One region of the Glutamicibacter sp. Je.9.36 genome, then DNA from elsewhere that is predicted to be linked to it. Evidence: riboswitches for the same ligand, from Rfam matches in the RefSeq annotation. Region 1 holds a riboswitch; each other region holds the start of a gene.

Region 1 (7,458 bases):
GCCGTTTCCGTTGCGAGTCTGCTTGACCACTGTAGCGAGTCTGCCAGAGCAAGCGCTACAGAGATCGTCAGTTTCGATACGATACCCACAAACGACGGCGAAGTTGCTACTCATCTCCATAGAGTCGCCGTGGCAGAATTTCTTGCTCGCACCGGCGTCATCAGTCGCGAAGACCTTGCAGAGAAACGGGCTGACGTGGTCATCCTGTCGCTAGATGATAAGAGTGAAGAGGAAGAAACGGAGTCCGTCTTGGCTGAATGGGTACTTTCCGAAGTTGCATACTTGCTTGAAGAGGAAGATACGCCTTTACCTAGTATGTCTATTTCTCGCCTTGTCACAGCTGGATCTAGTGCCACCTGGCTGAGTGTTCCCGATGAAGTTAGGCTACGTGTCAGACTTCTCGAACAGTCCGAGTTTGACATTTCGAATGTTCTGCGGGTTAGCGCTGCAGATGTTCGCTCTAGCCAGGAGGAATTGTCCGAGGCGGCGTTCGCTGACTTGATACAACGATGGCTTAGAAGTACCGAGGAGTCTGTCAGTGAAGTGCTCCCTGTTCTCATGGGCGTCATCGAGAAGGCGCCAAAGCCATTGCTGTCTGCGGTTTCTTACTGGCGCGCCAGACAAACAACTGCTAATCAGTACACCTTGCTGGAGTCGTTCATTTCAAAAGAAAATGAACCTGTCCCATCAACACCGGTGCTGCAGGCCGTCGGTCTAAATGATCTCGATGAAGCGAGCGTGGCATCGCTCATCGTCGACCGTTACCTACGTTGCACTACTAATGAGAATCGAAAGTCAGCTCTAAAACTCGCCGAACTTGCGCACTTTTCCGTTCACGCCGCACGCAGGAGAGTCATCCTCGAAATTATCATACCGATGCTGAGCTTGAATTCCTCTGCCGCTGAGATCGCTCTGTTCTATGCACTGAGACTGGCGAAGCCATTTCCGTCTGGTTCGAAGAACCTGTTGGGTGATGCGATGGTTGCCGCTGGATCAAATTTCCCTGCAGTTTCGGAAAAGGCGTATGCTGCGTTGCACACGCTCGGATTCTCTATTAGACGTAAAGGGCTTTTCCGCCGGGGTAGCGAGATTAGCGCGTCAGAGTGATGCTGGGCAGGAGCGGAACACCTCCATGAAATCTTCCGCGGGCAACGAAGGTGTCGCCGATTCTGTCACTTCAGACGCGGGCACCAACGAGCTCCTCGCGCAGGATGCCAGCCCCTGTGCTGAGCGCACTGAGCTTGGCCAGGGCCACATCGCGTCGGAACGGGGCCATGCCGCAGTTGGTGCTGGCAATCAGCTTGTCGGCATCGACAAATTCGAGTGTGTTGCGCAGAGTCTGCGCCACTTCCTCGGGAGTCTCCACAGCGTCATTGGCCACGTCGATAGCTCCGAGCATCACTCGTTTGCCGCGCACCAATTCGACGACCTCAAGCGGGACATTCGAGTGGTGGGACTCCAGCGATACGGTGTCGATGGAGGAAGCCTGCAAGAGCGGGAAAGACTTCTCGTAGTGGCGCCACTGTGCACCGAGAGTGGCTTTCCAGTCATTGTTCGCCTTGATGCCGTAGCCAAAGCAGATGTGGACTACGGTCTCGGCTTTGAGCCCCTGACAGGCGCGCTCCAGTGCGGCAATGCCCCAGTCGGCTACCTCGTCGAAGAAGACGTTGAAGGCAGGCTCGTCGAACTGGATGACATCCACCCCGGCGGCCTCAAGCTCGCGGGCTTCCTGATTCAGAATGGTCGCGAATTCCCAGGCCAGCTTCTCGCGGCTGCGGTAGTGCGCATCGTACAAGGTGTCGACCATGGTCATGGGGCCAGGAAGGGTCCACTTGATCTGGCGGTCGGTCAGCGTGCGCAGGAACTTTGCGTCCTGAACGAATACCGGCTTTTCGCGCTCTACGGCACCGACGACGGTGGGAACATTGGCGTCGTAGCGGTTGCGGATGCGCACGGTCTCGCGCTTCTCGAAGTCGACACCGCTCAGGTGCTCGATGAAGGTGGTGACGAAGTGCTGGCGGGACTGCTCGCCATCGGAAATGATGTTGATGCCGCGCTGGGCCTGCTCGAGGACCGCTGCGCGCATGGCGTCCTGCTGGCCTTCGCGCAATTGCGCGCCCTCAAGCTTCCAAGGGGACCAAAGTTTTTCAGGCTCGGCGAGCCATGACGGCTTGGGCAGGCTGCCGACAATTGACGTGGGGATAAGCGTTGAGGTCATGGGGTGTCTTTCGGATTCTTAGGCGACGGGAGCGGGGTAGGAGGCGGCCCATTGATCGAGCAGTTCGCGATTTGGGGCGATGAAGTGTTCCTCAGTGAACTTGCCCTGGATCTTGCCTAATTGGGTGCGTTCTTCGCGGTCATAGAAGACGCGGGTGGGGGAGAAGTCCTCGGCACCCAAGCTCGGGTGATATACGGAAGGAGCAGCCGAATTGGCGTTATAGATCTCCGGACGATAAATCTTCTGGAAGGTCTCCATGGTGCTGATCAGGCTGATCAGCTGCAGATTGGTGTAGTCGTTGAGCAGGTCACCGCGGAAGTAGAACGCCAGCGGTGCCACGGCACCTGGTGGCATGAAGTAGCGGACGCTCAAGCCCATTTTCCCGAAGTACGCATCGGTCAATGAATTTTCGTCCTGCTGGTATTCCAAACCGAGCACTGGATGGCTGTTGCCGGTGCGGAAATAGGTCTTGGAAGTCGAGACGCTGATGCAGATCACCGGCAGCTGGGCAAAACGTTCACGGTATGCCTGCGAGTTCAGGAAGTGCTGGAAAAGTTGCCCGTGGAGATCGCCAAAATTTTCTGGAAGCGCCGGAGCACCGCTGTCATTACACGAAGCCGGAAGCACCACACTGAAGTCGTAATCGCGGACATAAGAAGAAAAATTATTGCCGACTATTCCCTGGGTACGAGTGCCTAGGAGTTTATCCACGATCGTGGTTTCAAGGACTTCTAAAAGGGGAAATTTCTGGTCGATATTATCGGCAGTGAAATGCACGTTGGCAGAAATTATTTCCAATTCCAGCGCATAGCGGTCCCCTTGGGGATTGTCCCAGTGAGCCAAGGAATTGAAGCGGCGGTTGATCATTGTTAGAGCATTGTTCAGGTTCTCTGCGCGGCGTTCTCCACGTGCCAAATTGGCGAAGTTCGTGGTGGTGCGCGAATTTGCTGAGGGGGTGTAATTCTCGTCGAATTTAGTGGTGCTAATGCTGAAGGTCAACGCGTCTGCCATGATGGCCAATCTGTTTCTTTGGGGGCCGTGGTGGGCCGAGGGGAAGTCGATGCGTCAATCATGCAGGGTGATTCTTGATATCGGGTAACTCGATATAACTATGGATTCATATAGACTCTAGCTATGGTTCAGGGAACAAATGGCTTGACGCTGCAGCAACTTCGCTATTTCGTGGCGGTCGCCTCCGAAGGGTCGATCTCGGCCGCCGCCGACCTCATTTACGTCGCACAGCCCAGCATGTCCTCAGCGATGAAGGAGCTTGAATCACGGGTAGGGCGCACCTTGCTGATGCGCTCGGCCAGGGGAGTGACGCTCACCGCCGAAGGTGCTGAATTCCTCGGCTACGCCCGGCAGGTGCTAGAGCAGGTGGAGCTTCTTGAGCATCGGTACCTCGGCCGCCCCTCGGCCCGGCGGCTGCTGGGCGTCTCCACCCAGCACTACTCATTTTCGGTGGATGCCTTCGTGCGGATGGTGCAGGCCAGCGGGGCCGAGGAGTACCAGTTTTCGCTGCGCGAGACCCGCACCGAACAGATCATCGAGGACGTGCGCACGCTGCGCAGCGACATCGGGATCCTGTACCGCAACGACTTCAACCGGAAGGTCATCGACAAGCTGCTGCGCGAATCCCGTCTGGTCTTCCACCCGCTGTTCCTGGCTGATCCGCATATCTTCATCTCGCGCAGCAACCCGCTGGCCACTCGTGAACAGGTCACGCTCGAAGACCTCGAAGACCTGCCCCGGCTGACCTTCGACCAGGGCGCGAATAATTCCTTCTACTTCGCCGAGGAGGTGCTCTCCACGCGCTCCAGCCAACGCGAAATCCAGGTCTCGGACCGCGCCACCATCTTCAACCTCATGATTGGCTTGGGCGGGTACACGATCTCCACCGGCATCATCAGCGACGAGCTGGATCCCTCCATCGTCGCCATCCCGCTGGCCATCGAGGAGCGCATCGAAATCGGCTGGATCGACCACGCCGCCATCCCGCTCACCGACCAGGCCCAGCGCTACCTGCAAGAAGTGCGCACCGTGGTCGCCAGCTTCGGGGTAGAAGTGCTCGGCTGAGCCGCCAGCAGCGTAACCCCCGGTCATGGAGCACCGGCACATCGTCACAAACTTCCAGCAAAACCTCTACATCACACCGATTCCGCTCAAAAGCTCGCTTCACAAAAGAGTTCAGGCCCCCTCGTCATCATGACAAGGCGACGACATATGAAGCGTGGCGGCCTTGTATGAAGCAGGGTGCCGGATACCGCTTGCACCGTTTGCGGCGGATAGCCAACCATGGAAGAACAACCCATCAAGAGCGGCTGAGAGATCTGGCTCGGAGACGCCGCAGCAACCATCGGGAAACCGAAAGGTGCTACCGCCAGGAACGATGGAGCAGTTCCGAACGCGTTTTCGCGTACTGTGCTTCGTGCCGCCGCACGATGCCAATCGGTGCACTCCCTCGCAGAGAATCGAGGAGGAGCCATGAGCCAGGAAACCGACGCGGTGCACGCAGGGTACCGCCCGAGCGGAGACTTCCGCCCGATGCTGCCGCCGCTGCACAATTCCGCAGCGTACCAATTCCAATCGCATGCCGAAGCGGTCGAGAAGTTCGCGCTGCGCCAGGCCGGCTTCACCTACTCGCGCACCGGCAACCCCACCGTCTCGATTCTCGAACAGCGCGTGGCCGCCCTGGAAGGCGGGGCCCACGCGGTGGCCACCGCCACCGGGCAGGCCGCCGTGGCCCTGTCCCTGCTGGCCCTGACCCAGGGACCCAAGCACATCGTGGCCTCCTCCTCGCTCTACGGCGGCACCGTGGACCTGTTCACCGACACCTTCGCGGACTTCGGCATCCGCATCAGCTTTGTCGACCAGGCCGATCCGGCCGCCTGGGCTTCGGCCATCGAGGAGGACACCCGGGCGTTCTTCCTGGAGTCCGTCTCCAACCCGCTGTGCACCGTGGCCGACCTGCCCGCCATTGCGGCCGTTGCCCACGAGCACAACATCCCGGTGGTGGTGGACAACACCCTGGCCACGCCGCTGAATATTCGGCCACTGGAAATCGGTGCGGACATCGTGGTGCACTCGGCCACCAAGGGCTTGGCCGGACACGGCTCGGTGCTCGGCGGGGTAGTGGTGGACTCGGGGAAGTTCGATTTCTCCGACACCGGGCGCTGGCCGCAGATCGCCGCACCGCGGGTGCGGCTGAACAACACCTCGCTGCTTGAGCGCCACGGATCGGCCGCCTACGCGATGCTGGTGCGCTCCAAGTTCCTGCATGACTTGGGCCCGACCCTCGCCCCGGCCAGCGCCCAGGGCATCCTGGCCGGCATCGAGACCCTGCCGGTGCGCGCCGCCCACGTGCAGCGCAGCGTCACCACGCTGATCGGCACTCTGGCTTCCCACCCGGGCATCGTGGCCATCCACCACCCGTCGCTGCCCGGCCACCCCAGCTACGAGCTGGCCCGGGCGCTGGCGCCGAAGGGCACCGGCTGCGTGCTGGCCATCGAGCTGGCCCACCCATCCCTGGTTTCCCCGGTGATCGACGGGCTCAAGCTGATTTCCCTGGCCGCGAATGTGGGGGACACCCGCACCATGGTCTCCCACCCGGCGACCATGACGCACTGCCGGCTCTCCGCACAACAGCTGGCCGACGCCGGCCTGAACACCTCCACCCTGCGCCTGTCGGTCGGGCTGGAAGACCCCGCCGACCTGCTCGCAGATATCACCAAATCGCTGGATCTCGCGCTGGCCCAGTCTGCTCCCAAGGAAAAGGAAGTGAGCGTCGCATGAGCGGCTTCAACACCCTGGCCGTGCACGCCGGCCAGCACAAGGATCCGCACACTGGTGCGGTGATCCCGCCGATCTACCAGACCAGCACCTTCATCCAGGACGGCATCAACGTGCTGCGCGCCGGACACGAGTACTCGCGCGGCTCCAACCCGACCCGCAACGGGTTCGAATCCCAGCTCACCGCGCTGGAAGGCGGCGCCGCCGGCTTCTCCTTCGCTTCGGGCATCGCCGCCGAAGACGCACTGCTGCGCGCAGTGCTGGAACCGGGCGACCACATCATCCTGGGCGCCGACGGCTACGGCGGCACCAACCGGCTGATCTCCAAGCTGCACAGCAAATGGGGGATCACCTCTTCGGCGGTGGACATCACCAGCCTGGATTCGGTGCGTGCCGCGGTGCGCCCGAACACCGCGCTGCTCTGGGTGGAGACCCCGTCCAACCCGCTGCTGGGCATCGCCGACCTGGCCGGCTGGGCGGATATCGCCCGCGAACACGGCGCCCTGCTGGTGGTGGATAACACCTTCGCCACCCCGTACCTGCAGCGGCCGCTGGATTTCGGCGCCCACGCGGTGGTCCATTCCACCACCAAGTACATCGGCGGGCACTCCGATGTGCTCGGCGGGGCTGTCATCGTGGCCGATCACCTGCACCGCGGGCAGAGCCTGTCCGAGGCCGTGGGCTACCAGCAGTTTGCCGGAGGAGCGGTCTCCGGTCCGCAGGATTCCTACCTGGCCGCCCGCGGGCTGAAGACCCTGGGCCTGCGCATGGAACGCCACGGGGCTACCGCCAGCACCCTGGCCCGCTGGCTCGATGACCAGCCCGAGGTCACTCGCGTCTACTACCCGGGGCTGGAACGCCATCCGGGCCATGAGCTGGCCAAGTCCCGGTCTGCGGCCGGCCGCGGCTTTGGCGGGATCCTCTCCTTGCAGCTCTCCGATGAAGCCGCCGCCCGCGCCTTCGCCCAATCCATGGAGTACTTCCAGCTCTCGGTGTCCCTGGGCGGGGTGGAATCCCTGGTCTGCTATCCGCGCGAAATGACCCATGCTTCGCTGATCGGCACTCCGCTGGAAATCCCGGCCAACCTGGTCCGCCTCTCGGTGGGCATCGAGGAAGCCGACGACCTGATTGCTGATCTGGAACGCGGCCTGGCCGCGGCCCGGGCGACCCAGCCGGTACACAAGCCCGCCGTCGTGCGCGAGAAGGCCCTAGAAAACGCCTGATCGCATCGAACCGCGATTATCGGGCGGCGTGCCCCTACCCTGAAGAATAGTAGTTGGGGAAGGGTGGAATCATGATCGGAATTCTCAATCGGCTCATCGAGCAAATCGAGGCTCAGCTACGCGCCGAGATCAACCTCGCTGACCTGCTGCGCACCGAAGGCAGCACCGAATACCATGCGCGGCGGATGTTCTCCTCGCTGTCCGGCATGCCGGTCTCCGAGTACATCC
Region 2 (7,458 bases), on a different contig from region 1:
GTCGAGGTTCCATTCACCCCGGGCCGTGTAGACGCAACCCAGGAGCAAACCGACGTTGACCAGTTCGCATGGCTGGAACCAGTTTCCGACGGATTCCGCAACTACGACTCGGGCTTCGTCAAACTGCCTAGCGAGTACTTGCTGATCGACCGCGCGAATCTGCTGGGCCTCTCGGCACCGGAAGCTACCGTACTGCTCGGTGGACTGCGCGTCATCGGCAATAACTGGGACGGCTCCAACTTGGGCGTCTTCACCGACACCCCAGGCGCGTTGACCAACGACTTCTTCGCGAACCTGCTGGAGCTGGGGTTGGAATGGACCCCGTCCGCTGACGAGCAGACCTACACCACCACCGATGGCCGCTGGACCGGCAGCCGCGTGGATCTGGTCTTCGGTGCCAACTCCGAGCTGCGTGCACTGGCCGAGGTTTACGCTTCGGATGATGCCAAGGAGAAGTTCGTCAATGACTTCGCCTCCGCTTGGGCCAAGCTCATGGACGCAGATCGCTTCGAACTGCGCAGCAAGTAGCAGCTGCTGGGCTGCAAGCCCGTAGCAATTAGTGCTGGGCTGCTGCTTCCCGCAAGGGAGGCAGCAGCCCAGCACTTGTTTCATGCGGGAACTGCCCGTCAGAACAGCGTCGCGGCGCCGCTGGCGAAGTCCGGGTTCTCCAGCTTCAGCAGCTCGGACTTGGCTTCCAAGCCTCCCAGGTAGCCGCCCAATGAACCATCGGTGCGCAGCACCCGATGGCAGGGCAGCACGATGGGAATCGGGTTGGTGGCGCAGGCTGAACCGACGGCCCGCACCGCTTTCGGCTTGCCGATCTGCTGCGCCAGCTGGGCGTAGCTCAGGGTACGCCCGTAATCGATATGACCCAGCTCCAGCTGCACCTGGCGGCGGAACTCGGTGGAGAGCTGCAAGTCCACCGGAAGATCGAAGCCATGCCGCTGGCCCGCGAAATACTCATCCAGTTGCCGGACGGCACCATCCAAGCTCGACTTGTCGCGCAGGATCCGCGGGCTGAGCCTTTCCGAGAGCACCTCCAGAATCCGGTCATGGCCTTCGGATTCAAAAGCGACCCGGACCAGCCCGGCATCGGTACTGGCCAGCAGCAAGGCCCCCACGGGGCTATCGACCACGCGATAGGCAACATCAACAAGTTCCCGTGCACGGGCCCGTTCAACGAGCCGGTCCTGCAGCGAGTCGAGGACTTGCGCTTCAGCGGCCGTAGCCTGCTGCCGATAATTTTTTCCGTTCATGGCTGCTCCCGCCATAGTTCTTGGTCATCCATCCGGGCCCGCAGATTCTTGATCCCATCGGCGCCCGAACGCCGGGCGGCAGCTTCGGTGCCGGAAAGGATTCCGGCAATTTGCGCGTAGCTCATTCCGCCCAGGTAGCGGTAGGCCACCACCTGCCGCTGCTTGCCAGGAAGCTGGTTCACCTCATGCCACAGCTGCAGGTTTTCCAACTGCAGATCCGGCCGTTGGGCCGATGGGGCCAGGCTGTCCACGTCTTGGCCGATGAGGATTTCCGGCTTGTTCCTGCGCAACTCGTCAATGGCTTTGTTCCGGGCAATACGCACTAGCCATGCCAGGACATTGGCGTCCTCCGGCAGTTGCGGGTACGCCTTGAGCGCGGCAAGGAACGTTTCGGACCAGGCGTCTTGCGCGCGATGCTCATCAAGCAGGGCACGGCAAACGCGCAGGACGTTCAGTCCATAGTCCTGGACTATCCGCTCGAACGGTGCTTGCATGGCTCTCCTGGAATTTTGCGCCTTCATGGCTTCTCACCATGTAAACGTACGAGGAGACCATTTTGTGAGGCGTGAACGAAAAAAATTCCTTCACGCAGATACCCATGGATTCCTAGAATGCCACCAGATCCAATTCGCTGGCGATCTGCTCAAGGCGGATCAAGTCCAAGTGGAGCATTTCGCCATTTTCCACGCCTTGGGGATCCGTGGTTCCGGCCAATGCGTCGCGGATGGTGCGCATGGTGGCCCCATGGCTGACAATCATGACCTTGCGCCCGGCATGCCTGCTGGCCAAGTCCAGCAGCGCTGGCACCGCACGACTCAAGATCTGGGCACGCGGCTCACGCAGGTCCTTGGCAGCAGCCGATTCCGCTTCGCTGACCTCGGCCATGATCCGGCCTTCCAGCGGGCCGAAGCCGCGTTCAATGAGTTCCGGAACAGCGTTCCCCGTCTCGGCCCCGATCTGCTGGGCAATCAGCGCGGCAGTTTCCCGGGCACGTTCCAAGGGTGAAGCAAGTACCAGCGACCAGTTCTGGCCGATCAGATGGCGCCCGACCTCGCGAGCTTGTTCGCGCCCGGTATCGTTCAACGGGATATCGGTACGCCCCTGCAGGCGCCCTGCAAGGTTCCAATCGGTCTGCCCGTGTCGCACCAGTGCCAGCGAAGTATCCATGACTCCAGCCTAACCGGGGTAATAGGTATCGAAGAATCTCCGATAACAGCTCCAATACGCAACGTTACGACTCATAGTTGGGTCACGAACGGTCATGTTGCGAAGATTATTACACCATCCCGAGCGGCTGAGAGATCTGGTTCGATGACGCCGCAGCAACCTGCCACATCCGGTGGTTACGGTGCTACCGCCAGAAACGATGCAGCCGCCTACCCGTTGGACGACAGCAGGAAGCGACATTGATTCCGGGATTCCTGCCTCGATCGCGGTCCGCCCTGCGGAGCCCGCGAAACCCCAATCGACGAGGAGTCGTAAGCCACCATGGCAGATCACAAGTTTGGATTCCGCACCCGCGCATTGCATGCCGGAGGCACCCCCGATGCCGAGCATGGCTCACGCGCAGTGCCGATCTACCAGACCACTTCGTTCGTCTTCAAGGACGCTGACGATGCGGCCAACCTCTTTGCCCTGCAGAAGTACGGCAACATCTACTCGCGTATCGGCAACCCGACCGTAGCGGCTTTCGAAGAGCGCATGGCTTCGCTGGAAGGCGGCATCGGAGCGGTAGCCACCGGCTCGGGCATGGCCGCGGAATTCGTCACCTTTGCGGCCTTGGCCCAGGCAGGCGACCACATTGTGGCTTCCTCGAAGCTCTATGGCGGCACCATCACCCAGCTCGATGTCTCGCTGCGCCGCTTCGGCATCAACACCACTTTCATCGACTCCAATGATCCCGCCGACTTCGAAGCGGCGATCCAGGAAAACACCAAGGCCGTCTACACCGAGGTGGTGGCCAACCCGTCCGGCGACATCGCTGACCTGAAGGGCCTGGCCGAGGTGGCGCACCGCCACAATCTCCCGCTGGTAGTCGATTCGACGCTCACTCCCCCGTACATCCTGCGCCCTATCGAGCACGGCGCGGACATCGTGATCCACTCGGCCACCAAGTTCATCGGCGGGCACGGCACCACCCTGGGCGGCGTGGTCATCGAGTCGGGCAAGTTCAACTGGGGCAATGGCAAGTTCCCCACCATGACCGAACCGGTTGCCAGCTACGGCAACGTCTCCTGGTGGGACAACTTCGGCGAGTACGGCTTCCTGACCAAGCTGCGCAGCGAACAGCTGCGCGACTTCGGACCGGCTCTGCCGGCCCAGTCCGCATTCCAGCTGTTGCAGGGCCTGGAGACCTTGCCGCAGCGCATGGACAACCACCTGTCCAACGCGAAGCAGGTCGCTGCCTGGTTGCAGGCCGATGAGCGCGTGACCTACGTGAACTATGCCGGCCTGGAATCCCACCCGCAGCACGCGCAGGCCAAGGAGCTGCTGCCCATGGGCGTCGGCTCGGTCTTCAGCTTCGGGGTGAAGGGCGGGCGCGAAGCCGGCTCGAAGTTCATCGAAGCCCTGCAGCTGGCCAGCCACCTGGCCAACATCGGCGATGCCCGCACCCTGGTGCTGCACCCGGCCTCCACCACCCACCAGCAGCTGAGCGCCGAGCAGCTGGTCTCCGCTGGCGTGCCAGAAGATCTGATCCGCCTGTCGGTAGGACTGGAAGATGTCGAGGACATCCTCTGGGATCTGGACCAGGCGCTGGCCGCTTCGCAGGAAGCGATTGCCGCTTCCGCCGCAGGGTTCGAGGCTCCGGCCTATGACGGTTCCGCCTGCGCATTGCCAACCGCTTCGAAAGGAGCAATCTAATGACTGCCGTTGATACCGCTTGGGAAGGCCCTGGAGCCGCACAGCGCCTGGAGATCCTGCGCGACACCAAGTCCATCGCCATTGTCGGTGCCTCGAACAAGCCATCGCGCGCCAGCTATTTCGTGGCTACCTACCTGCTCTCCTCCTCCAAGTACAAGGTGTATTTCATCAACCCGGTACTCGATGAGATCCTGGGCCAGCCGGTGTACAAGTCGCTGGCCGATCTGCCGGAGACCCCGGATCTGGTCGAGGTTTTCCGCAAGCACGATGACCTGCCTACCGTGCTGGACGAGGCCCTGGCCGTAGGCGCGAAGACCCTGTGGCTGCAGCTGGGATCCTGGCATGAGGAAGTGGCCCGGCGCGCCGAGGCCGCGGGCATGAATGTGGTCATGGACCGCTGCGTGAAGATCGAGCACGCCCGCTTCCACGGCGGCCTGCGCCTGGCTGGATTCAATACCGGCGTCATTTCCTCCAAGCGCCAGGTACTTGCCTAGGGAGTCCAAGATTCCAGGAAATGGGTGCATGCAACATTGCGTTGCATGCACCCATTTTTGCCGTCGCTACCGGAGCTCTTCTTCGGGAGCTGTGCGTACTAGGCCACCTGCCCAGGGGCATTGCTGAGTTTTGCGGCTCGGCGGACTGCTCACGACAACGACCGGCCGGCTACGGCCAGTTATTAGAAACCATCTGGTGCCAGCTCTCCAGGTGTCCGGCACTCGGCCCGAGAACCGCAATCGCAAATAGCCCTTGAATTACTCGTTGGTATCCTCCCGCCGCCTTGCCTAGCAGCAACGGCTGCTTTGCAATGCATTTGCATGGGCTGGAGAAAATGGGACGCGGCAAGATCTTTTGGAGGCCGGAGGTACTGGCGACTGGCAATTGCCTAGCCAAATGAACTCGAAATTTCGGCGGACCCGTACGTTGCTTCCTATGCATGCCCTTCACGAAAACGCTATCGATCGCTCACCCGGATATGCCCCCTTGCCCGAATTAGGCGAATGCCTCTCCGTGGGAACCTGCGGTGCGACTGCCGTTTATTTCCCGTCAAACAAGCCGGGCGGAATCTTGGGCATTCGGTCCAGCATCCTTCGGGGCATGACCCCTGCGCGGCATTAGACTCAGCACATGGCAATTGGCAATAGCGGCACTGGGGCCCATCTACGCGAATATCTGAATGATGCCCGCGAAGCAATCTTGTGGAAATGCGAAGGCTTGAGCGACACCCAAGCGCGTACGCCCTTGGCACCCACAGGAACCCATGTCATGGGGTTGCTGCTTCACCTAGCCGTCACCGAATCAGAGTATTTCGTCGGATGCCTCGGACAGAAAATTGAGAATCCCATTATCCGAGACATTTCCGAAGACGAAGACGCCCAGGCCGACTTCCGCCCGCCACCGAACATGACCTTAGCTGATGCCATGAATATCTACCGCGAGGCAACCACCGCTGCCGACGTAGTTTTGGATTATTTGGATCTGGATTCCCCTGCCGTTGTTCCCTGGTGGGGAACGCATCGGCATACGACAGTGGAACGTCTCCTGATTCATATGATCGCCGAGTCTCATCGCCATGCAGGACACATGGATATCGTACGCGAGCAATTGGACGGTTTCGTCGGGTTACGCCCCTCAGCACCCAACATTCCAGATCTGACGCCCGCGCAGTGGGAAGAACAACGCCTGCGCATAAAAGAAATAGCCGACAACGCCTAGCGCATCATCTACTTTCTAAGCCTGTCAGAGGCCAGAGATACCCAAGAAGAAGTTGATGGATCGCTCGGTATGCCCGCGTCACGCAGATGATTTTCAGATTGGACCGCTGACAACTCCCTCATTGTCCGCTACGTTTATAGGCCGAGACCCGCGGCTGACCGTGACGAATTAGCTGTTCTTGACTGCAATGCTCGACTAACGGAGGCACCCCCACGATGACAGGGCCTGAACCGAAAACCGCACAAGAGCAACGGATACCGCTACCACTCTGGTCGGTTCTAGTTCGCATCGCTTTCATGATCGGAGTCCTAGTAGGTACGCTTCTGCTCGCGGTGGCACTTAACAACTCGACCGACCCGACCGCACACGGAACCCTCTGGACGCGCATCCTGAGCGGCTTCGCCATTTCTGGCCTCGTGATCGCCGTCCTTGTGATCCTCGTTCGCTGGTCAGGGCGACGTTCTCTCAGCGCTGCCGGCTTCACCACAGCCTCCGGCGATCTACGAGCGTTTGCCCTGGGCATCGCCTCGTGGTCTGTACCTGCGGTCGCCACTTTCTTTGTTCTCAGGCTACTTGGCAATCCGTTACAGATTCCCGTGGCCGCCGCCGAATTTTGGCTTGTATTCGGCCTGATCTTTTTCGCGGTGCTCTTAACTGAGGCGATTCCCGAAGAGCTTGTGTTTCGCGGCTACGTGTCCGCGGTTCTTGCAGAACGTCTGCCATCGTGGTGGGTCATCGGCGTGCAGACTGCACTCTTCGTTGCTACTGCGGTCTTCCTCCGTGGCGGAGTCAGCCCACTCGACGTATCACTGTTCGCGGCCATGGGAATTGTACTGGGCTACGTTCGACTCGTCACTGGCAGCGTGTGGACCGCTGTCGGCATCCACGTCGCTTTTCAAAGCGCATCCCAACTCGTCTTCACCCATGGCATCATCGAATTCGGCGGTTCACCGGAACTCGCCATGATCGCTCTCGGCGGGGTGCCATTCACAGCGGCCGCTATCCTGGTCTCAGTACTTGACGTCCGGAAAACCCGCGACTGAGGAACCAACCTCCGGCGCGACTGTACCTAAGCTATAGACGAAACTGGGCGGATCCATATTTGAATCTCCCCTATTCCCCTCTCGAGAAAATATCTGGCGTAGGTACTTTGAATGGGCTTCATCCCGGATGTTCTTCATCGGATGATCACTTCTAGTACGTGAATATTGAGCCGGGCTTGCGTCCCACTCAGTACGTTCGGTCTCCGAGCTGCATCTTTCCGGGGACGGATAGCATTGCGATAAGCCCGCCACTCCACCCTCACATTAGGAGCTACCTTCAAGGATTCCCCGACCAAGCTAACGGGATGCACTTGCATATTAGCCCAAGCTCACGGAACCTACAGCAAAATCCAAGACATTCTCAACGCGGGGCCCGAATTGATGATCTCTACATTTATCAGGAGTTATTTGATGCGCTGGACCGACGGCCCGGGTTGGATGAAGCACTCGACTTGTTCCACCCAATGATGCTCTGGTGATCACCAACTTGTATCGGCTGGGATGCCCTACTTTAAAAAGCTCGAACTCGCCGACGAGCTGCTCGAACGCACCACCAGTCTTAGCACCAAGCGGCGAAGAAAGCT
Region 3 (7,458 bases), on a different contig from region 1:
GCAGGGCATCGGTGATCTTTCCAAAGACGGCCAGCAGCACGATGGTCATGATTAGGCGGTCCAATCGGCCGTTGTTCTGCGAGTCGGTGAGCAAGAAGCCTAGGCCCATTGACGCGCCGAGGAGTTCGGCTGCGACCAGGAAGAGCCAAGCTTGGGCTAGTGCCAAACGCAGGCCGGAGAAGATCGAAGGGACCACTGCGGGCAGCTGGACGGTGCGCAGCAGCGTCAATCCCTTCACCCCGAAGGCGCGGGCTGCTTCGACCAGGTGGGCATCGACATGGCGCAACGCCAAGGCGACGGTGGTAAAGACCGGGAAGAAGGCACCAATGATCACGAGTGTGACCTTGGAATCTTCACCCATTTTCATCCAGAGCACCAGCAACGGAACCCAAGCCAAGGAAGGGACTGCACGCAGGGCGCTGATGCTCAGTCCCAGAAATGCATCTGCCAATTTGGACAGTCCGACAAGTGCACCCAGCGCCAAGCCCAGCAATGATCCGAAGGCGAAACCGAGAAGAACACGCTGGGTGGAGATGCCGATGTGCTTTCCGAGTTCGCCATCCTGGAAGAGCTCAATGGCAGCAGAGACCACTGAACCCGGAGTTGGCAGTGTCCACGGAGCGACGATTCCGGTGACGGTGACAAATTGCCACACAGCCAGGGTGGTCAGCGGCAAGACCAGCGCAAGCAGCCATTTCGGGGCACGCAGGATCGTTGCGGCCATGCTGGCCTTCTGCTTGGCAGGTGTTTGGCTTCCGCGGGTTCCAGCCACGTTAGTGGGGCTCATGGCTGGTTACTCTCCGGAGATCTTTGTTGCGTCTGCCTTGACGGCAAACTGGTCATCGATGAGGGTTTCCAGAGCTTCATCAACGGATTCCTGCTCCGAGACATCGCGGCTGGCGACCAGCGTGGGAGCAATCTTGCTCAGGACTCCAGTGAATTTGGCGTCGGGAACTGCCGGAACGTCCAGATTGGAGCGTTCCTCAATCACGGTGGCAGCAACTCCTGGTTCGAGCCCTGCTACGTCGGCCAGGATTTCTGCGGTTTCCTCGGGATTGTCAGCTGCCCAGCCACGAGCCTTTTCGTAGGCATCGACAACGAGCTGGGCGAGTTCGGGGCTCTGCTCAATGAAGTCTTCGCGAGCGTTCAGCGCACCGTAGGTGTTGAAATCCAAGTTCCGGTAAACCAGTTGCGCGCCGTCTTTTTCGGCAGCGGCCATGATCGGATCCAAACCGCTCCAGGCATCAACCGAGCCGTTGGCCAGGGCGGTACGTCCATCGGCATGCTGGAGATTCTGCAGCGTGATGTCAGCTTCACTCAAGCCCGCGGATTCCAGCGCCTGCAGCAGGAAGAAGTATGGGTCGGTGCCCTTCGTAGCGGCCACGGTCTTGCCCGCCAGATCTTCAACGGACTCGATTTTCGAGTCCTTATCCACTACCAGGGCCGCCCATTCCGGCTGCGAATACAGTGCGATGGTCTTGATGGGTGCACCGTTCGAACGGTTCAGGAGCGCAGCGGAACCGGCTGTGGAACCAACATCGATTGCGTCGGCGCGAAGAGCTTCATTGGCCTTGTTGGAACCAGCGGACTGGATCCATTCGACATTTACGCCCTGCTCCTTGGCGGCTGCTTCCAACCATCCCTTTTCCTTGAGTACCAGGCTCAGCGGGTTGTAAGTGGCAAAGTCGATGGACAGGGTCTGACCATCCGAGGAGGCTGTAGCGTTTTCGCCAGCACAGCCGGTCAGGGCAACTGCGCCAACGATCAAGGCGGCGGCGGACAATGCAGTGCGGCGGGTGAGACGGTTCAAAAGCATGGAGAATCCTAGAATTGTGCGTGCAAGCGGTGTGGGTGAAAGGCAAAGAGGCCGCCGAATGGTTCGGGACCCACGGCGTGGCCGGGACTAATGGTTGGTTGGGTCGACGCCGAGCAGGCGCAATAGGTGCAGGCGATCTGCAACGAACTTTTCATCGGTATGCCGGCGTGGATGCCCAGCTGAGATGGACAGATCCTCGATGACGCCCGCTGCACTATGCTCAGCGCCTCGCCCCAGAACAATCACGCGGTCAGCCAGAGTCAACGCCTCGTCCACATCATGGGTCACCATGAGAACGGTGGTGGGGAACGATGCGTGAATCGAGAGCAGCAGATCCTGCATCTTCAAGCGTGTCAGCGCATCGAGGGCGCCGAAGGGTTCATCAAGAAGCAATACACCCGGGCGCCGAGCCAGCGCGCGAGCCAGCGAAACCCGCTGCGCCATGCCTCCGGAGATCTCGCGTGGGCGCAAGCTGGCTGCATGGCTCAGACCGGTCAGCTCGATCAACTCATCGATCAGCGACTTGCCGGCGCGCTTATCGGTTTCCGGTGCCAGGCCCAGTGCAATGTTCTGGCGAACCGAGCGCCATGGCAGCAGCCGGGGCTCTTGGAAAGCAACGGCGCATAACTCGTTGATGCCGGTGACCTCGCGGGTGCCGGTGCGGATGGTGCCGGTGGTGGGGTGGTCCAAGCCCGATGCTGAACGCAGCAGCGTGGATTTTCCGCAACCGCTGGCTCCAAGAATGGCCACGACTTGACCTGCTGGAATTTGCAGGTTGATATCGGCCAGGACGGTGCGGCTTTCCTTCTTGGTGGTGAAGGTTCGCGACACGTTGCTGAACTGCACGTCCAGGGCGCTTGAAGCTGAGGCAACGGGAGTTGCCTCGGGCGCTGCAAAGGAAAGAGTCATGTTCATCTCCATCGGTCCTGGCGGTAGCACCGGCCTGCAGAGCAAAACTCCAAAGGTGGTTGCTGCGGCGTCAACGAGCCAGATCTCTCGGCCGCTCGGGATGGTTACGTTTCCATTACAACGAGTCGAACGATTTGAACGCAAATCTCGCGTAATATGAAAAAATCTTCGACAACTACGTCACATTGCCCAGAAATTTCGTTATTTATTTTATTGCAGGCCGGTTTGCTCGACATTAAGCAAAACTTTGCAACTCATCTTCGGCAGGACACGGATTAGGCTGTGAAATTTGAAGATGGGCACTGCCGGCACTGGGACGAAATGTGACTTCGCGGGTTGGAAACGCCGGTTTATTACCGTTACAAATGAATTACGACCCATCCAGAGCGGCTGAGAGATCTGGCTCCACGACGCCGCAGCAACCACCCCAATAGCGGGACGGTGCTACCGCCAGGACCGATGGAAAGAATTGAGAACCCTGATGCCTATTGGTGAATCGTACAATGCCCTCGGACTGGACTTCAACCAGCTCAGTGACCCTTCGCAGGCCACCGCAATGGACCTGGACAAGTTTGAAGAACAGCTGCCGACCAGGCAATTGCTGAAAATCACCCCCGGACCAAGTGCGGATGAGCAATACGACCGGCTGGCCGAAATCTTCCGTCCCGTTTTTGCGCAGATCGCCGCAACCGCCAAGGACCGCGACTTGAACCGCGTGCTTCCTTTCGAGCAGGTAGGCCTGCTGAACCGCGAGCGCTTCGGTGCGCTGCGCCTTTCCGTTGCCGACGGGGGCTACGGCGCACGGCTGGTGGATGTCTTCCGCCTGCTCATCGAGCTGTCCGAGGCGGACTCCCACGTTGGCCAGCTGTGGCGTGCGCATATCGCATTCGTCGAGAACGTCTTGGCGCTGGACGACGAAGAGCTGCGCAAGAAGTGGGTCGCTCGCATCGCTGCCGGGCAGATTATCGGCAACGCCTACACCGAACGCGGTGGCAACGCCCTGGGCACCTTGAACACCAAGGCCAGCACCGTGGACGGGCGCTGGGTGATCGACGGTGAAAAGTACTACTGCACCGGCACCATTTTTGCCGACTGGACCACCGTTGCGGTGGCCCACCCGGAGCTCGCCGGCCGCCAGATCGCCGTGGTCTCCACCCAGCGCAGCGGCGTCAAGATCCTCGACGACTGGGATGGGTTCGGCCAGGGGCTCACCGGAACCGGCACCACCGAATTCCACCAGGTCCCGGTGGATTGCTTCATGCCGCAGCAGACCAATGACTCCGAAGCGGCGATCTTCCAGCTGGTGCTCATGGCCGTGCAGGCGGGCATCGCCCGCGCCGCATTGAACGACCTGCGTCACGCGGTGCAGGCGCGCACCCGCATCTTCACCACTGGAACCGGGGTGCCGGTATACCAGGAACCCCAGGTCCTCCAGCTGGTGGGCGAAGTTTCCGCGGAGTCCTTCGCTGCCGACTCCGTGGTGATCGGCGCAGTCCTTGAAGTTGAAGCCGCCTTGGGCGATCCGGGACTGAACGACGAGGAACGCTACGCCGTATGCGAGCTGGCCGCCAACCGCGCGCAAACCGTGGTGCAGCCACTGGCCATCGGCGTGACCAGCAAGCTCTTCGACGCACTGGGAGCCTCTTCCACCAGAAGCGGCTGCAACCTGGACCGGCATTGGCGCAATGCGCGCACCATCGCCACCCATAACCCGGCGATCTACAAGGCGCGCATCGTCGGGGACTACGAGATCAACGGGGTCCAGCCGCAGCGGCTGTCCGTGACCGGCGAAGATTCGACCCAGCGGGCCTGAGGGCCTGCGACGCACACCAGCAACTTTCCACGATTACCAACCTATGGGGGCAAAGCCATGAGCGAGAACAAGCGCGAGATCCTATTCAACGCATTCGACATGAACTGCGTGGTGCACCAGTCGCCGGGCCTGTGGCGCCATCCTCAGGACAAGGCCTCGACCTACAACACCCTGGGCTACTGGACCCACCTGGCCAAGGTGCTGGAAAAGGGGAAGTTCGACGGCCTGTTCCTTGCCGACGTGCTGGGCACCTACGACGTGTACAAGGGCACCAACGTGACCCCGCTGGGCTCCGGCGCGCAGGCACCGGTCAACGACCCGATGATGCTGGTTTCCGCCATGGCCGCTGTGACCGAAAACCTCGGCTTCGGCGTCACCGCAGGTACCGCCTATGAGCACCCGTACGCTTTCGCCCGCCGCTTGGCCACCTTGGACCACCTGACCAACGGCCGCGTGGGCTGGAATGTCGTCACCGGCTACCTTCCCTCGGCGGCCCGCAATATGGGCCAGGAAGACCAGATGGAGCACGACGAGCGCTACAACCACGCCGATGAGTACCTCGAGGTGGTCTACAAGCTGCTCGAAGGCTCCTGGGAAGACGACGCGGTGCAGAACAACAAGGCCACCGGTGTCTACACCGACCCGGCCAAGGTGCACCCGATCGAGCACGAAGGCAAGTACTTCAAGGTTCCGGGCATCGCCATCACCGAGCCGTCCACCCAGCGCACCCCGGTGATCTACCAGGCCGGCGCCTCCAAGCGCGGCACCGAGTTCGCCGCAACGAACGCCGAAGCGATCTTCGTCAATTGCCCCACCCGCGACCTGCTGAAGGAAGCGGTCAGCAAGATCCGTGACGCTGCCGAGGCCGCCGGGCGTGGCCGCTACGACATCAAAGTCTTCGCCATGCAGACCATCATTACCGCCGAAACCACCGAACTGGCCCAGGCGAAGTTCCAGGACTACAGCTCCTACGTGGATATCGAGGGGTCACTGGCACTGCTGTCGGGCTGGACCGGCATCGACATGTCCGTCTACGGCCCCGACGATGTCATCGGCGACGACGTGAAGTCCAACGCCATCCAGTCCTCGGTGGAAACCTTCAAGAAGGCCAGCGGCGATACCGGCAAGCCGTGGACCATCCGCCAGCTGGCCGAATGGATCGGCGTGGGCGGATTCGGCCCGGTCTCCGTCGGTTCCGGCGCCGAGGTAGCCGAGAAGCTCATCGACTGGGTGGACTACACCGACGTGGACGGCTTCAACCTCGCCTATGCTGTCACGCCGGGCACCTTCGAGGACATCGTCGAGTACGTGGTTCCCGAGCTGCAGGCGCGCGGGGTCTACAAGACCGAATACACCGAGGGCTCGCTGCGCCACAAGATGTTCGGTGCCGGCGACCGCGTGAAGGACACCCACCGCGCAGCCCGGTACAAGATCTCCAACCGGATGGCCGCGCAGGCCTAGGCGCATCGCCTGCTAGCGCAGCAGACGGCGGCCCCCGGCACCTTCGAATGAAGTTGCCGGGGGCCGCTGTCTGCCTGCGGGCCTATTCGGTTGGCTGCAGCACCATGGCTGAACCGCCGCCGCGCCTCGTGGGCTCGGCCGCGGCGGTGAGTGTGCCATCGGCAGCGATTTCCACCGCTTCAACCGCCCCGATTTCCGCCTGCGGAGTGAAGGAATCCCCAGCGGGCGCGAGCTTGTGCCCGAAGGCTTCGAGCGCCGAACCATGGGCTTGGATGAACTCCGGTTCCGCCGTGACCACTGCCGTATTGCGCTGGGAAGCACGTGGAGCGGCGATGGCTTCGCTGATGTCCATGCCCAGATCAATGCGGTTCACCAGGGTCTGCAGCACCGTGGTGATGATGGTTGAACCACCGGGGGAGCCAATGGCCAGCACCGGCTCGCCGTCCTGCAGGACAATGGTCGGAGCCATCGAGGAACGCGGGCGCTTGCCAGGTTCAATGCGGTTCGGATCCTGCGGGTCGTACACCGTGGAGAAATCGGTCAGTTCGTTGTTCAGCAGGAAACCGCGATCGGGGACCACCATGCCCGAGCCGCCGGTCTGCTCGATGGTCAACGTGTAGGAAACGGCATTGCCCCAACGGTCCACGACCGACAGATGGGTGGTGGAGATGTTCTCCGTATCCTGCTCCACTACCGGTTCGCTGGTGGCCGCAGGGCATTGGCCATCATAGTTTTCAAGGTCGCCCGGAGCGACCGGCTTCGTTGCGGCCTGATCCGGATCAATGGCGCAGGCACGATCCGCGCCGAATAACTTGTCCGTCAAGGTCCGGGTCGGGACGCTGGTGAACGCGGGGTCGCCGACGTACTTGCCGCGATCAGCGTAGGCGAGCGCAGTTGCCTCGAAATAATGATGCAAGGCATCGGGTTCTTCCATGGCTGGCAAATCGAATTCGCCCAGAATGTTCAGCGATTCGCCGATGGTCGTTCCGCCACTGGAAGAAGGAGCCATGCCGAAGACGTCGTAGCCCCGGTAGTCCACCTTTGTCGGAGCCTGCTCCACCACTTCGTAGCCGGCCAGGTCGGCGGTGCCCAGCTGCCCTGCGGGAACCGGGAGGGTGGTCTCTTCGCTCTTTGGCGGCGCCTGTACCGTTTGGGCGATGTCGGCAGCCAGTTCGCCCTCATAGAATCCATCAATGCCTTGCTTGGCCAGCATCCGGTAGGTGTGTGCGAGATCCGGATTCTTGAAAATGCTCCCGACTTCCGGAGCATCTCCGCCGGGCAGGAACAATTCGCTCGTGGAGGTGAACGCGGCAAACCGTTCCTTGTTGTCCAGGGTCTGCTCGCGGAACGTCTCGTCGATGACGAAGCCGCGTGAAGCGATCTGGGTCGCCGGCCGCAGAACCTGTTTCAGGTTCTGCGAACCCCAATTATCCAGTGCGCGCTGCCAGGTGGCCACTGT
Region 4 (7,458 bases), on a different contig from region 1:
CCCCGGGCCGGGGGCCGCAACCAGACGGTCCTCGACGAAGGCGAAGTGCGCGCGCAGCGCTTGGGCAATATTGGAATCCGCCGCCGCGAGATCCACGAAGAGCTCGAAGAGTTCGGGCAGCGTAGCACCGGCACCTCCGTGCGATTCCGGGACCCGAACCGCACCAAAGCCGGCAGCGGCCAGGTCCGCGACCTGCTGGTAGGGCAATTCGCCGGTGCGGTCGCGTTCGGCTGCGCCCTGCGCAATGCGCGCGAAGAGCGGTGCGAAGCGGTTTTTGAGTCCTGCGAGTCGATTGCCAGTTGCAATTACAGTCATCGTTCAGTCCAATCCGGGAGAAGTTTTCTTAGGTGTACAGCGAGAGCGGCTGGGATTCTCCGCGCAGGAAGTAGGCGCCGACCTCGATCTTCTTGTAGTCCACTGGGTCGTGCAGCGAATGGGTGCGCACATTGCGCCAGTACAGGTCCAGGCCCACCGAGTTCGCAGTTGAAGATGAACCGGTCACCTCGAAGATCCGGTTCGCCACATCCACTCCCACCTCAGTGGAGACCACCTTGGCTTCAGCAATTTCCACGGCCAGCGCCGCTCGCTCGGGCTGGGTGACATCCCCGGCCTTCGAGAGCAGGGCGTCGAATTTCCGGCCCAGCTTCTCGGTCAGCGCCGCCACCGCTGCGGTGCGGGCTTTGAGCTCTCCGACGGTGCGCTGGAAGATCGGGTCCTGCGAGTAGGTCTCTGCCTGCGAGAACAGCCAGGCGTTCTTGCGGCCCAGCAAGATCTGCTTGCCGCGCGCCAGCGCTCCCTGGGCGATGCCCAGGTAGAAGTTGGCGAAGGCCAGCTGGATCCCGGGGGTGAGCAGGGTGGAGACCGGTTCATCGGTGACGAATCCCAGCAAGTCCCTTGCTTCGAGCCGCACGTTGTGGAACTTCAAGGAATTCGACGCGCTCAGCCGCTGTCCCAGGTAGTCCCAGTCGTCAACGATTTCCAAGCCATCGATATCGCGTGGCAGAACCAAGGCGAGAATCTGCCCGTCGTATTCTCCGCCCTGGACCAGCGCGTTGATGACGATGACCTCGCCAACACCGGAACCCGTGGAGAATCGCTTGGCTCCATTCAGCCGGTAGCCGTCCCCTTCGGCGCTCAGCGTCAAATCCGGATCAACTGGATTCACCGAATCGCCCCAGAGCCAGCCACCTTCCACGGTGCGCTGCCACCATGCCCCTTGCGCTTCTGCCGGGGCGTAGAACGCAATGCCGGACTGGTTGATGTAGTGGTAAGCCAGCAACTGCGAGATGGATCCATCAGCTGCGGCCAGTATGCGGACCGCTTCGAAGGCCGTTTCCCAATGGGCTCCGGCTCCGCCGAATTCTGCAGGCACCAGGAGATTGAGCAACCCGGCTTCGCGCAGCAGCTGCACTTCGGCGAAAGGCTGGGCGTTCTTGCGGTCGCGGTCGAGCGCGTCAGCCGCCAGCTGGCCAGCTACTTGCTGGGCGACGTCGCGCCAATGAGCCAGTTCAGCTTCATCAGCAGTGCCGGTGTAGGGCACGCGCGGCAATTGGGTATCCAGTACAGTCATCTTCGTTCTCCTCTTGGGCTATGGATTCCGAAGGATGCAGAAAATCTGCGGATCCATCGAACCTGGCGTTAGCACTACCTGCGGAGTGCAGGCTTGCTGCGGCGTCTCGGAGCCAGGTCTCTCAGCCGCTCTGGATGGGTTGTGCTCCGAGTCAAGCATTGCTGGCAGGTCCTCGGGAAGGGCGCTGTCATGCGGAGGAACAGCAGGACAAAATACGTCATCTTCGCGCCTTCGCCCTGCCGGAAAACGGGCGGATAAGACGTCATATGACCTTCGCATGACGCAATTGGCATGCTGGAACTGGATTTCAAGAGCGTTCCCCTAGGCATCGATTGGGAACACAGCGTGGGTCAGGGAACTTCGCTGCGACCGCATAGGATGGCCATTCAAGATCAATCGGCAGAAGAGGCGGCAAGTGGATCCAGCAGGCGTGATTGCCTTCATGTTCGGGTTGCTGAGCATAACGCTGGTCGCAGCGTTCCTCGCCCCGATGGCACGGGACCGGAAGCTCGCTCGCAATACGGCGATCGGCATCAAGACCCGACACACCTTGGCCAGCGATGATGCCTGGTTCGCCGGGCATCAGCAGGCTGCGCCCCTGCTTGCCGTGGCTTCCTGGGCCGGTTGGGCGGCATTGGCCAGCGCAGCAGTTCTCTGCCTGCTGGGCCAATTCGGTTTCGCCTTCGCCGCGACCGGAGCCGGCTACCTGGCTGCCATCGCATTGCTGGTGATCTCGACTGCCACAGCGAATAAGGCCGCGCGGAGCATCCAGGCGGCAGGCCTGGGCTAATCCAGCACTGCTTAAAGAAACGGATCGCACCATCTGCCGATGGCGCGATCCGTTTCTTTCTGGAAAGCGTGCTGCTACAGCAGTACGGCTCCCAGCACCAATACTGTCAAGAACGCCGCGGTGCCCTGGATGGCGGTAGCCACGCTCAAGGTCTTGTACGCGGTAATCACCGGAATGCGGCTGAGCTGCGAGACAACCCAGAAGTAGGAGTCGTTGGCGTGCGAGACAACCATCGCACCGGCGCCAACAGCCAATACGGACAGCACCATGCCCAGCTCCGAATCCAAGCCCAGGGAGCCGAGCATCGGAGCGACCAGCGCGGAAGTGGTCACCATTGAGACGGTCGACGAGCCCTGGGCGGACTTCAGCGCAGCGGCGATCAGGAATGGCACAGCCAGGCCCAGTCCCAGCCCGCTGAGCGAATCCGAAAGAATCGTGGTCAAATCCGAAGCGGCCAGGACCGCGCCGAAGCCGGCGCCGGCACCGGTGATCAGCAAGATCGGAGCAGCGGTGCGTACAGCTTCATTCATCTGCTCATTGAAGACCGCCAGTTTGCTGCTACCGCGCAAAAGGAAGGTCGCGGAGATCAAGCCGAAGATCAGCGCAATAACCGGCGTCCCCAAGAAGGAAAGGATTTCCAGGGCAACGCCTTCGCCCATCGGGTGCGAGGGCAGCTTCGCAATGGATGCGGCGCAGATCAGTACCAGCGGGACCAGGATCGGCATGAAGGCCAGCGCCGGGCTGGGCAATTTTCCGAAGCTTGCACGCAGCTGCTCATAGTCGAGTTCGGAGATGTCGTTGTCGTCACCGCTTGGCACCGGGGTCCATTTGGACTTGTTGAAGCGGCTGGCGTAGGCCAAGCCGGCAAGGGCCGAGATGGCCGCAACGGGCAATCCGACAGCGATGATCAAGCCCAGGTTATCGGCAATGCCGATGCTTTCGGCTGCGGCCAGCGGGCCCGGAGTTGGAGGCACCATGGTGTGGGTCGCGTACAGGCCGGTCATCAGGGCGATGGAAGTTGCCAGCCCAGAGACCCCGGTACGCAGGGTGATGGCTTTGCGCAGCGAGTTGAGCACCACGTATCCCGAGTCGCAGAAGACCGGAATGGAAACGATGTAGCCGATAATCGATAGCGTCAGGTTGGGGAACCGGGTACCCAGGACCTTGATCAGCGCATCTGCCATGGAGATCGCGGCGCCGGATTTCTCCAGGATGACACCGATCATTGTTCCGAACAGGATCACCAGTCCGATATTTCCCATGGTGCTGCCGAAAGCCGTGGTGACCGTCGAAGCCACGTCGGCCAGCGGAATCCGGTAGGCGAAGGCCGCCAGGATAGCGGCGCCAACGAGGGCGAGGAATGGGCTGATCTTCAAGCGTGCTGTGACCATCACGATGGCCACAACAAGGATCAGCAGAACTAGCAGTTCGTACACGGCGGGTTGGCTCCTTTGCCAATATCGGTAGTTCAATGCGCCCAGCCCGCAATGGCTGACCGGGTGGACCAGCCCTATCGGCAAAGCCGCTCAAGGCTTTGCCCGTTGGGCTAGATGCCACCGTGCCACCCCGGGTTTCGGGCGCGAAGATCGATCATCCTGCCAATACTAGGAAAAGTGACCCCGAATACCTATGGGCACACGACCACATTTGCCTGGGTTCGAAAGAGCCAATGTGTGCAAACATCCCACCCTTCCCAGCCCCGGCGCCAGCTCCCCTCGTTTCCAGGGCCTAGAAAACATGCAGCTGGCCCAAGGCCACTCTCGCGTAGATGGCATGCTGGAGTTTCAGGGACTCGCTGGACCGCCGAATATCGACGCCGCTGACCTGGCTTATCCGCTCAAGTCTTTGCACCAAGGTATTGCGGTGAATATGCAGATCCGTGGCCGCTTGGCTCATCGAAGCAGCTGTCGCAACGACCAGCAGGGTTCTGGCTTGTTCCTCATTGAGCTGCATCGCTGGAGCAGCTGCATATTCCAGGCTGCGGGCTGGGGTGCGGGCGATAGCCACAGCAATTTCCCGGCTCCACATGCGGCGCCGCGCGTGGGATGGCACGAGTGCCGGATAGCCCACCAATACGCGCAGCACTTCGGTTTCGGCCATGAGATCCTCGGCCTTTTCGACAGGCGCGGAGACCAGGAAACGTTCCTGGTCCATGCGCTCGGGAGCGAAAGCTGGCTCGCTGGCAGCGCAAAGCCTCCAGTACGCGCCGGAAAGGCTAATCCATGACGTGCGGTGATGTTCCTTCGCCGGATCTTCGAGCGACGGATCCCCCACGCTTCGGGGCAGCCAAGCTTCAATGCATTTCGGCCCGCGCAAACCATGCGCTGCCAGCGAGCGGTCGATCACTTCAGGCGCAACGCGACCGGCGATCAGCGCAGAAATAATGTCGCGGGCTTCGGTCTCGCGCCGCGCGCTGCGAGAGTGCTCGCGTTCCTGGGCGAAGAGCAATTGAACGGTCAATGCAATCAGGCCGGCCAGCGGTTCCACCTCGTGGGGAGCTCCGGTCACGCCCACAACGCCGCAGAGCTGGTCGTTCAACACCAGCGGCACATTGACCCCTGGCTGGGTTCCGGCCGAGCCGTCGGCCTGGCTGACACGGATGATGTTGTTGCGGCGGATCGCCTCTGCGCTGCCGTCGTGGTGGGTACCGATACGCGCAGCATCCGTAGAAGCAATGATGACTCCGTGAGCATTCATGATGTTCACATTGCGGTTGATGGTCGGCGCAATCGTGTCGACGACTTTCTGCGCCAACGCGCTAGCCAGCCGGGGTTGCTCCTTTTCGCTCATGAGCTCATCCTATCGGCCCGGGACTGCGCAAAGCAGTCCCGGAATAGAACATTGCCGCTAGTCGAGCTTGACGGTGACCGACTTCAGCGAGGTGTAGGCCTCGATGCCTTCACGGCCATTTTCCGCGCCCCACCCCGACTGCTTGAATCCGCCGAACGGCATGTTCGCATCCATGCCGGCACCGGTATTCACCCTGACGTTGCCGGCCTGGATTTTCTTGGCGAAGGTCAACGCGCGGGAAATGTCCTGGGTGAAGATCACCGAATTGAGACCGTAGTCGGTGTCGTTGGCCCGGCGCAGCACCTCAGCCAGCGAATCCTCGTCGCCGAAGGTGCTCACCGAGAGCACCGGCCCGAAGATCTCATCCTTGGCGATGGACATGTCCGGACTGACATTTTTCAGCACGGTCGGCTGCACGAAGAATCCTTCTTCGCCTTCGGCCAAGCCGCCGGCAACGAGTTCCGCGCCATCAGCGATGCCCGCCTCGATATACCCCAGCACGCGCTCGCGCTGCACCTGGGAGATCAGGGGGCCCAGCTGGGTTCCTTCTGCCAGGCCAGCGCCCAGCTTGAGGTTCTTCGCGAAACCGGCGATGCCTTCGATGACCTGGTCTGCGATGTCTTCGTGGACATACAGTCGCGACCCTGCCGCGCAGACCTGGCCGGAGTTGCCGAAGATGCTCATGGCGGCGGCCGGAATGGCCTTGTCCAGATCAGCGTCTGGATAGATCACCACCGGCGATTTGCCGCCCAGCTCAAGGCTCAGCCGCTTGAGATTGCCCGCTGCCGACGCCAGCAGCTTCTTGCCGACCGCGGTGGATCCGGTGAAGGAGAGCTTGTCGACATCCGGATGGTCGGCGAGCGCTTGGCCGGCCACCGGCCCCAAGCCCTGGACAACGTTCAGCACACCGGCCGGGATGCCTGCTTCAAGCGCAATCTGCGCCATGCGCACGGCGGTCAGCGGGGTCAGCTCCGCGGGCTTGAGCACGACGGTGCAGCCGGACGCCAGCGCCGGAGCCATCTTGGACAGTGCAATGGTGAAGGGGACATTCCATGGCACGATCAGTGCGGCCACGCCCAAGGCTTGGCGCTGGGTATAGGCGTGCCAGGTTCCTGGCAGGGAAATCTCGCGGGTTTCGCCGTTGAGCTTGGTGGCCCAGCCGGCGAAGTAGCGCAAGGTCTCGATGCCCGCGGGCAGCTCGCCAAAGCGGGCGACGTTGAAGGGCTTCCCGCAGTTCAGGGACTCCAGGGTAGCCAATTCATCGAGGTTCGCTTCCAATGCGTCAGCGAAGCGGTGCAGCGCGCGCTGGCGTGCTGCCGGGGTCATTTCTGCCCAGGGCCCGGACTCGAAGGCTGCACGGGCGGCCGCTACTGCGCGGTCGATGTCCGCTGCGGTGGCAGCCGTCGTCTCGGTCAGCAGCTGTCCTGTGGAGGGATCGGTTACCGGCAGCTTTTCCCCCGAGCCGGCGACCTCCTGGCCGTTGATCACCAGCGGAAGGGGCGTGGCTGCCAAAGCGGCGCGAAGCTGCTGAGCCAGCGGAACGGCGGAAAGATCTGTTGCTGTCATGGGATGTATCTCCTGGTCTGCCCGGCGCGCTTCGTCGTTGGCGTCATTTTGAATGTGAGTCTTGCCACACAATCATACTAAAGATATATTGTGATTCAAGGAATACATTTTGATGCTCAATGTACTTCTTCTTCCGGGAGCCGACCCCGGTCGACAACTCGCAGCCTTCGCCTAGGCACCAAGCTTTCAAGGAGATCCCCATGGTCACGAAACGACGTTTTGCACGGAAGGCCTTCTCCGGCCTCGCAGTCTCTGCCCTCGCAATCGGCACCCTGGCCGCGTGCGGATCCAGCGAAGAGGCCAGCGCCGACGGCCCGGTGAAGCTGCGTGTCGCCATTGCTCCGATCCAGTTCGAAACCGCACGCATCGCTGAAGAGAAGGGCTACTTCGAGGACCAGGGCCTGGACGTTGAATTGGTCAATGGCGCCGACCCCGCCGCCCTGCTGGCCCAGGTGGTCTCCGGTGACGTGAACGTTGCCATCGGATCGTGGATCAACGTCGCCACTTCCTTCTCCCAAGGTGTTCCGATCCAGGTCATTGGCGGCAACGGCATGGTTGACCCGGAAGCCGACAACTCCGGCGTCATGGTGGCCAAGGATTCCGGGGTCAAGGAACTGGCAGACCTGAAGGGCAAGACCATTGGCGTAGTTGGCGTGAAGTCCGGTGGCGACATCCCCGTGCTCCAGGCATTGGAAGCGGCCGGCGTGAAGGAAAAGGAAGTCACGGAAGTTGCTGTTCCCTA

What was found. Region 1 has a riboswitch for S-adenosylmethionine ahead of AAZQ98_RS10670 (O-acetylhomoserine aminocarboxypropyltransferase/cysteine synthase family protein). Riboswitches for the same ligand answer to the same signal wherever they lie in the genome.
Region 2: it holds a riboswitch for S-adenosylmethionine, as region 1 does, so the genes downstream of both, AAZQ98_RS12250 (O-acetylhomoserine aminocarboxypropyltransferase/cysteine synthase family protein) here and AAZQ98_RS10670 (O-acetylhomoserine aminocarboxypropyltransferase/cysteine synthase family protein) in region 1, are expected to answer to the same signal.
Region 3: it holds a riboswitch for S-adenosylmethionine, as region 1 does, so the genes downstream of both, AAZQ98_RS12200 (ABC transporter ATP-binding protein) here and AAZQ98_RS10670 (O-acetylhomoserine aminocarboxypropyltransferase/cysteine synthase family protein) in region 1, are expected to answer to the same signal.
Region 4: it holds a riboswitch for S-adenosylmethionine, as region 1 does, so the genes downstream of both, AAZQ98_RS03035 (acyl-CoA dehydrogenase family protein) here and AAZQ98_RS10670 (O-acetylhomoserine aminocarboxypropyltransferase/cysteine synthase family protein) in region 1, are expected to answer to the same signal.

Annotation. Positions count from the first base shown of each region.
Region 1 covers NZ_JBCPSN010000003.1:500,845-508,302, reverse strand. Annotated here, with positions in the region: gene AAZQ98_RS10690 (KAP family P-loop NTPase fold protein) at 1-1,107, shown strand, start outside; gene AAZQ98_RS10685 (methionine synthase) at 1,178-2,218, opposite strand; gene AAZQ98_RS10680 (DUF1852 domain-containing protein) at 2,237-3,229, opposite strand; gene AAZQ98_RS10675 (LysR family transcriptional regulator) at 3,353-4,294, shown strand; SAM riboswitch class I at 4,524-4,614, shown strand; gene AAZQ98_RS10670 (O-acetylhomoserine aminocarboxypropyltransferase/cysteine synthase family protein) at 4,703-6,010, shown strand; gene AAZQ98_RS10665 (cystathionine gamma-synthase) at 6,007-7,230, shown strand; gene AAZQ98_RS10660 (AraC family transcriptional regulator) at 7,302-7,458, shown strand, end outside.
Region 2 covers NZ_JBCPSN010000004.1:281,588-289,045, forward strand. Annotated here, with positions in the region: gene katG (catalase/peroxidase HPI) at 1-528, shown strand, start outside; gene AAZQ98_RS12235 (methylated-DNA--[protein]-cysteine S-methyltransferase) at 627-1,256, opposite strand; gene AAZQ98_RS12240 (RNA polymerase sigma factor) at 1,253-1,750, opposite strand; gene AAZQ98_RS12245 (histidine phosphatase family protein) at 1,863-2,423, opposite strand; SAM riboswitch class I at 2,535-2,629, shown strand; gene AAZQ98_RS12250 (O-acetylhomoserine aminocarboxypropyltransferase/cysteine synthase family protein) at 2,745-4,118, shown strand; gene AAZQ98_RS12255 (CoA-binding protein) at 4,118-4,612, shown strand; gene AAZQ98_RS12260 (DinB family protein) at 5,244-5,831, shown strand; gene AAZQ98_RS12265 (CPBP family intramembrane glutamic endopeptidase) at 6,128-6,874, shown strand.
Region 3 covers NZ_JBCPSN010000004.1:267,266-274,723, reverse strand. Annotated here, with positions in the region: gene AAZQ98_RS12210 (ABC transporter permease) at 1-724, opposite strand, end outside; gene AAZQ98_RS12205 (aliphatic sulfonate ABC transporter substrate-binding protein) at 794-1,816, opposite strand; gene AAZQ98_RS12200 (ABC transporter ATP-binding protein) at 1,904-2,725, opposite strand; SAM riboswitch class I at 2,731-2,832, opposite strand; SAM riboswitch class I at 3,100-3,191, shown strand; gene AAZQ98_RS12195 (acyl-CoA dehydrogenase family protein) at 3,207-4,538, shown strand; gene AAZQ98_RS12190 (LLM class flavin-dependent oxidoreductase) at 4,596-5,999, shown strand; gene ggt (gamma-glutamyltransferase) at 6,082-7,458, opposite strand, start outside.
Region 4 covers NZ_JBCPSN010000001.1:646,835-654,292, forward strand. Annotated here, with positions in the region: gene AAZQ98_RS03030 (acyl-CoA dehydrogenase family protein) at 1-315, opposite strand, end outside; gene AAZQ98_RS03035 (acyl-CoA dehydrogenase family protein) at 344-1,570, opposite strand; SAM riboswitch class I at 1,621-1,711, opposite strand; gene AAZQ98_RS03040 (SdpI family protein) at 1,986-2,360, shown strand; gene AAZQ98_RS03045 (GntP family permease) at 2,435-3,796, opposite strand; gene AAZQ98_RS03050 (CdaR family transcriptional regulator) at 4,089-5,150, opposite strand; gene AAZQ98_RS03055 (aldehyde dehydrogenase family protein) at 5,208-6,716, opposite strand; gene AAZQ98_RS03060 (ABC transporter substrate-binding protein) at 6,917-7,458, shown strand, end outside.